Streptomyces hawaiiensis: one gene and its partner. The protein of the gene in region 2 interacts with the protein of the main gene of each other region in a pairwise test. Links are inferred from orthologs where the notes say so. Each region holds a gene or a part of one and is shown on either strand. Other genes may lie near its edges.

What was found.
Region 1: the proteins of tsaE (region 2) and rlmB interact in binary tests that used the Escherichia coli proteins (3 or more experiments, as listed by UniProt). The link is inferred for Streptomyces hawaiiensis from one-to-one orthologs.

The regions. Positions count from the first base shown.
Region 1 is NZ_CP021978.1:4,021,807-4,025,107, forward strand. What follows is about bases 292-3,281. They hold rlmB (23S rRNA (guanosine(2251)-2'-O)-methyltransferase RlmB), read right to left. Parts: upstream 2,263-3,281; coding sequence 1,321-2,262; downstream 292-1,320. Other genes in these bases: CEB94_RS18375 (DoxX family protein), read right to left, coding at 292-1,192; cysS (cysteine--tRNA ligase), read right to left, coding at 2,370-3,281. Also shown: more of CEB94_RS18375, read right to left, coding at 1-291; more of cysS, read right to left, coding at 3,282-3,301. UniProt on the Escherichia coli protein: Specifically methylates the ribose of guanosine 2251 in 23S rRNA.
Region 2 is NZ_CP021978.1:5,281,249-5,284,557, reverse strand. What follows is about bases 116-3,113. They hold tsaE (tRNA (adenosine(37)-N6)-threonylcarbamoyltransferase complex ATPase subunit type 1 TsaE), read right to left. Parts: upstream 1,875-3,113; coding sequence 1,356-1,874; downstream 116-1,355. Other genes in these bases: CEB94_RS24540 (alpha/beta fold hydrolase), read right to left, coding at 1,843-3,102; CEB94_RS24550 (hypothetical protein), read right to left, coding at 1,045-1,212; CEB94_RS24555 (hypothetical protein), read left to right, coding at 444-1,004; tsaB (tRNA (adenosine(37)-N6)-threonylcarbamoyltransferase complex dimerization subunit type 1 TsaB), read right to left, coding at 116-328. Outside these bases: more of tsaB, read right to left, coding at 1-115; alr (alanine racemase), read right to left, coding at 3,229-3,309. UniProt on the Escherichia coli protein: Required for the formation of a threonylcarbamoyl group on adenosine at position 37 (t(6)A37) in tRNAs that read codons beginning with adenine.

The DNA of each region.
Region 1 (3,301 bases), 1.3 Mb from region 2 along the record:
GCCGCAGGTCCCAGATGTCGGCGCGGGGGCCGAGGCGGCGCCAGGCACTGCCGGCCAGGCGGCCGTCGACGGAGTAGACGGGGGCGCCGGCGATGATCAGCGGAGACCAGGCGGCGAGGTAGATGATGTCGGGGGTCTCGTAGGCGGGGACGCTCTTCCAGCTGACCGTGACCAGCAGCGCGGCCGACAGCAGGGCGCCCAGGCACGCGGCGACGCGCTGCCAGCAGCCCAGGACCGTCAGGACGCCGACGATGACCTGCGCGAAGGCGATGACCAGACCGGCGCCGACCGGGTGCTCGAGGGCGAACTGGCGCAGCGGCTCGGCGACTTCCCACGGGTGCAGGGTGTTGAGCCACTTGACCATGGAGCCGCGCTTGCCGCCGTCGAAGTAGACGGGGTCGCACAGCTTGCCCATGCCGGCGTAGATGGAGATGAAGCCGAGGAAGACGCGCAACGGGAGCAGGACGACGCCGAGGTTCATCCGGCGGCCCGGATAGTAGGCGTGCCGGGCCGGGTCGTCGCCGTGCCGCTTGGCCCGGCGCCCGGTGTCGTCCGCGCCGGTGGCGGACTCCTCGAACTCGCCGTCCTCATAGGCCGGTTCGTCGTAGGCGCTGCCGACGGTGCGCATCGGCGGCAGCAGCCGGGTGCCGTCGGCGGGCTCGTAGGTGCGCTGGGGGCCGACGACCGGGGTCTCGACGGTCTGGGTGAGGTCGTTCTCGTAGCCGGCGCCCTCGTAGCCGGCGCCGCTGTAACCCGCACCCTGGTGTCCGGGGCCGTCGTAGCCCGGGCCCACGCGGGAGATGACCTGGGTGGCTCCGGTGCCGGAGGCCGGCTCGTCGGTGTGGCGGACGCTCTCGTGCCGCACGGCTTGCAGAAGCCGGTGCGCGCCGGTGTCGTCGGGGGCGGATCTGCCGCTCCAGACGACGGGCCGGCGGCGGGCGGTGACCCCGTCCGCCTCGCCCCTAGCGAGGGGCATGCGGGCGGTGTCCTCGGTGGCGGTCAGATGCCGTGCGACCCGGGGGGACTGAACGCGACGCGTCGAGACGCCCAACTGCACGCGAAAGCTCGCGTGGTTGACGATGACCTGCGCCGGGTCGCTCGGCACCTTCACCATGCTCAGCGCGGGAGCGTCGTCGAGTCCCGACGAGCGGTCCCCCGTGGGTGTGCGGGGTGTTCTGGTGTCCACACTCATCTAACCGAGTGACGTCGGGTTAGGACACTGCTTTGACCCGCCGGATCTGTCCGGACCCCGTCAAGCTTGTCCCCGTCGCCCCGATGACACCGGAATTACCCCGTACGGGTGAAGTTCCGGACGCCTGTTCAACGCCGTCGGCGGGCCGCCTCGTACAGCACGATCCCCGCCGCCACACCGGCGTTGAGCGACTCGGCGCCGCCCGGCATCGGGATCCGCACCCGGTGGTCGCAGGTCTCCCCGACCAGCCGGGACAGCCCCTTGCCCTCGCTGCCGACGACGATGACGACCGGGCCGTCCAGCGCCTGAAGCTCGCTGATCTCGGCCTCGCCGTCGGCGGCCAGGCCGACGACCGCGATGCCGGCCTTCTTGTACGCCTCCAGGGCCCGGGTGAGGTTGGTGGCGCGGGCGACCGGGGTGCGGGCCGCGGCGCCGGCGGACGTCTTCCAGGCACCGGCCGTCATACCGGCCGCGCGGCGCTCGGGGACGACGACGCCGTGACCGCCGAAGGCGGACACGGAGCGGACGACCGCGCCGAGGTTGCGCGGGTCGGTGACGCCGTCCAGGGCGACGATCAGCGGGTCCTCACCGCCGTCGTAGGCGGCGGACGCCAGGTCCTCGGGGTGGGCGTACTCGTACGGCGGGACCTGGAGGACCAGGCCCTGGTGGTTGAGACCGTTGGTCATCCGGTCCAGCTCGGGACGCGGGGCCTCCATGAGGTTGATCCCGCCGCGCTCGGCGGCGACCTGGAGGGCCTCGCGCACCCGCTCGTCGTTGTCGATGAACTGCTGGACGTAGAGCGTGGAGGCGGGGACGCCCTCGCGCAGCGCCTCCAGGACCGAGTTGCGTCCGACGACCAGCTCGGACGTGCCCTTGCCGCCGCGGCCGCGCGCCACGGGCCGGCGTACGGCCTGCTTCGCCTTGGCGTTGACGATGCGGTTCTTCTTGTGCCCCTTGCGCATCTCGGCGGGCGGGGTCGGGCCCTTGCCTTCGAGGCCCCGGCGTCGCTGGCCGCCACTGCCGACCTGCGCGCCCTTCTTGCCGGACATGCGGCGGTTGTTCGCGGCCATTGAGCTACTCGTCTCCGTGAAGTGATTCGTACGTACGTCTGTTATGTCTGTGCAGTGTGCCGCCCCAAGGCCCGGGCGGCACAATCGATCAGCCCGTGGGGCTTGTCTCAGCGCGGTCCGAGACTCCAGCGCGGTCCCTGCGGGCCGTCCTCGATGACCAGGCCGGACTGGCTCAGCTGGTCGCGGATGGCGTCCGCGGTGGGCCAGTCCTTGCGGGCCCGGGCGGCCTCGCGCTGGTCGAGGACCATGCGGACGAGCGTGTCGACCACACCGTGCAGGTCGTCGCCGCGGTCGCTCTCCCCGGCCCACCGGGCGTCCAGCGGGTCGAGGCCGAGCACGCCGAGCATCGCGCGGACCTCGGCGAGCCGGGCCACGGCGGCTTCCTTGTCGTCGGCGGCCAGCGCGCTGTTGCCCTGCCGGACGGTGGTGTGCACCACGGCGAGTGCCTGCGGTACGCCCAGGTCGTCGTCCATGGCCTCGGCGAAGGCGAGCGGCACCTCGGGAGCGGGCTCGACGACGCCGGCCTTCTCCACCACGCGCTGCACGAAGCCCTCGATCCGCGCGAACGCCGACTCGGCCTCGCGCAGCGCCTCCTCGCTGTACTCGATCATCGAGCGGTAGTGCGGGGTGCCGAGGTAGTAGCGCAGCACGATGGGACGCCAGCGCTTGACCATCTCGCTGACCAGGACCGAGTTGCCGAGCGACTTGGACATCTTTTCGCCGCTCATGGTGACCCAGGCGTTGTGCACCCAGTACCGCGCGAAGTCGTCGCCGTAGGCCTTGGCCTGGGCGATCTCGTTCTCATGGTGCGGGAAGACCAGGTCCAGGCCGCCGCCGTGGATGTCGAAGGCGGTGCCGAGGTACTTGTGCGCCATCGCCGAGCACTCCAGGTGCCAGCCGGGACGGCCACGGCCCCAGGGCGTCTCCCAGTCGGGCTCGCCGGGCTTGGTGGCCTTCCACATGGCGAAGTCGCGCGGGTCGCGCTTGCCCGAGACGCCCTCGTCGGGCTGGCGCAGGTCGTCGATGTCCTGGTTGGACA
Region 2 (3,309 bases):
CGAACGGGCCCTGCAGGTCGGTGGCGTAGGCGAGGCCGTCCAGCGTGCACACGCCGTGCACGGGGACGCCGAGCGCGAGCCCGAAGGTCTCCGCGGTCATCAGACCGACGCGCAGCCCGGTGTACGGTCCCGGACCGATCCCGGCGACGACCCCGGTGACGGCGTCGAGCCGCAGACCGGCCTCGGCGAGCATCCGGTCGATCGCCGGCAGCAGCAGTTCCCCGTGCCGCCGCGCGTCCACCTGACTCGACGAGGCGATGACATCGCGTCCGTCGTGCAGCGCGACGGTGACGGCGGGCGTGGCGGTATCCAGAGCGAGCAAGAGCACGCAAACAGCCTACGGCTCCCCGGGGCCCGTGTCGGTCGCGCCTGTCGGGTCGTCACCTGCTGCTACCGTCACCTACCGTCACGACAGGGATGTACGACGTGAGGTGGGACGAACGGTGGCAGCTAGCAGCTCGGGAATCGTGGCCGGGCTCACCGCCGCGGCCCTCGCGACGGTCGGCTACCTCGCCCACCAGGCGGCCCAGACCCTCCCGGCCGGCCTGGGCAGAGCGGCACACGCGGGCGCCGCACCGGCGGCCGGTACGTCGAAGGCGCCCCAGGTCAGGAAGGACCCCACCGCACTGCCCGGCGGCTCCGGCAAGGGCGCCCGGGTCGTGTACTCGCTGCGCGGCGACCGGGTGTGGCTGGTCGCCGCGGACGAGGCGGTCAGCCGCACGTTCGAGGTGGACCCGAGCGCGGTGGACCCGGCCCCGGGCAGCTACTCGGTGACGTCCCGCTCGAACGCGGTCACCGGCTCCGACGGCGTCCCGGTCGAGCACGTGGTGCGCTTCGCCTCGGTGGACGGCGTGGTCATCGGCTTCAGCGCGGCCGTGGCCGGTTCGACCGCCCCCGCCCCCGACCCGAAGATCCGCACGGGCGGCATCCGCGAGTCCCGCGCGGACGGCGACGCGATGTGGACGTTCGCGACGATCGGCCGCAAGGTCGTGGTCGTCCGCTAGGCCGTGTCCGCAAGGTCTCGCCTGATCCGAACGACGGGCCTCAGGCCGCTTCGCGGTGTGCGCGGGTCCGCTCGGAGAACTCCGGCTCGGGAGGGCGCGGGGGCGTGGAGATCAGCGCCGCCGCCTCACCGGCCGCCAGCAGGTCGCGCATGGACACCCCGGCGACCGCGAACCGCTGCGGCTGCCCCTTGCTCTCTGTAGCCGACATGGACGCCTCCCGAAGGGCCGGGGCAACGAAGTTAGGTAGACCTAACTACGAACTGGATACCATGTGACCACGCACGAGACGCCGAACGCAACATCTTGCCGACGTCTTGTCGGAACGTTCATCAAATGAGCGCACATCAGGACTCAGGCGGCGAGCACGCTCAGGTCCGCCGTGGCCCAGCGTTCCCCCACACCGGTGACCGTCATCTGCCGGACCTCGTCGGTCGTGTCGCCCACGGCCCGGTGGATCAGGACCTGGAGCCGGTCCTCCGTCAGCTCCTCGACCTTGCCCTCGCCCCACTCCACGACGACCACGGAATCGGGCAGCGAGACGTCGAGATCGAGGTCCTCCATCTCGTCGAGACCGCCGGAGAGCCGGTAGGCGTCGACATGGACGAGCGGCGGACCGTCGCCCAGCGGGGGATGCACCCGGGCGATCACGAACGTCGGCGAGGTGACGGCTCCGCGCACGCCGAGCCCCTCGCCCAGGCCGCGGGTCAGCGTCGTCTTGCCCGCGCCGAGCTCCCCGCTGAGCATCACCAGGTCACCCGCGCGCAGCAGCTTCGCGAGCCGGCGGCCCAGCTCCCGCATCTGCTCGGGGGACGTGACGACGATCTGGACGGATCCGGGCTCAGCCGGGCTGTGCGGTGCTGGTGCTTCCATAGCCCTTCACGGTAGCTCCTGCGGGCACGGCACCCGTGCGGGTGAGCAGGTCGGCGAGGCGGTCGGTGACCACTTCCGGGTGTTCCAGCATCACCAGGTGCCCCGCGTCCGGCACCAGCACCAGCTCGGCGTCGGGAAGCAGATCGGCGATGGCCTCGCTGTGCTCACTCGGTGTGACCAGGTCCTGCACCCCGGCCAGGACGAGCACCGGCATGTCCGTGAAGTGGACGAGCGCCTCGGTCTTGTCGTGGTCGTTGAACGCCGGGTAGTACTCGGCGACCACGTCGATCGGCGTGCTCTCGATCATCCGCTCGGCGAACCGGGCGACGGCCGGGTCGACGTCCCGGGACGCGAACGAGTACCGCTTGATGATCCCGGCGAACAGGTCGGCCGTGGCCCGGCGCCCCTTCTCCACCAGCTCGGCCCGCTGCCCCAGCGCCTTCAGCACCCCGGGCAGCACTCGCCGCACCGCGTTGACCCCGGCGACGGGCAGGCCGTAGTTGACCTCGCCGAGCCGCCCCGAGGACGTCCCCACGAAGGCGACCCCGACGACCCGCTCCCGGATCAGTTCGGGGTACTGGTCGGCCAGCGCCATCACCGTCATGCCGCCCATGGAGTGCCCCACGAGCACGAGCGGCCCCTCGGGGGCGGCCGCGTCCATGACGGCCTTCAGGTCCCGGCCCAGCTGCTCGATGGTGATCGGCTCGTCGTCCCGCGTCTGCGCCACACCCCGCCCGGACCGGCCGTGGCTGCGCTGGTCCCAGTGCACGGTCCGTACGACGCCCCGCAGAGCCGCCCGCTGGAAGTGCCAGGAGTCCTGGCTGAGGCAGTAGCCGTGGCTGAAGACGACCGTGACGGGCGCGGGGGACTTGCGGCCGAAGAGCCTGCGGCGGCGCGGCCCGATGGCCGCCGGGGCCGCCTCCGGATCGAGCTCGTCGACCTCGTAGTACAGCTCCGTGCCGTCGTCCGAGAACGCCTTGCCGGGCATGCCGCGCAGCGAGCCGTACGGCCCCGCCGAGTCCAGGGCGAGCCGGGCCTTCTGGCGCATGCCGCGGCCGACCGTCATCCGTTCCAGGGCGACACCGGCGGCCGCGCCCGCGGCCACCACGCCTATCGCCACGCCGGCGAGACCGGTCGCCCGGCGCCAGCCCCCCGCCGCCCCCGCGGCGGAGGCCGCGACGGCCGCGGAGGCGACGTCCGCGACGACCTCCGCACTGCTCTCGCTCACGTACCGCTCCTCTTCGCCGGGGTGCCGATCGGGTGACTCACCGGGTCGGGTGAACCGGTGAGCCTGATGGTGCCGCTGTTGTCAGGGTGTGTGTCGTTCCTCGCGTGACGGGTCCCCCTGTGCGAGTTACCCGTCCTGTTCCTCATTCACATAGACGCGAGGAACACGCGTTCCGATCCGGGTCACGATCTCGTAGGCGATGGTTCC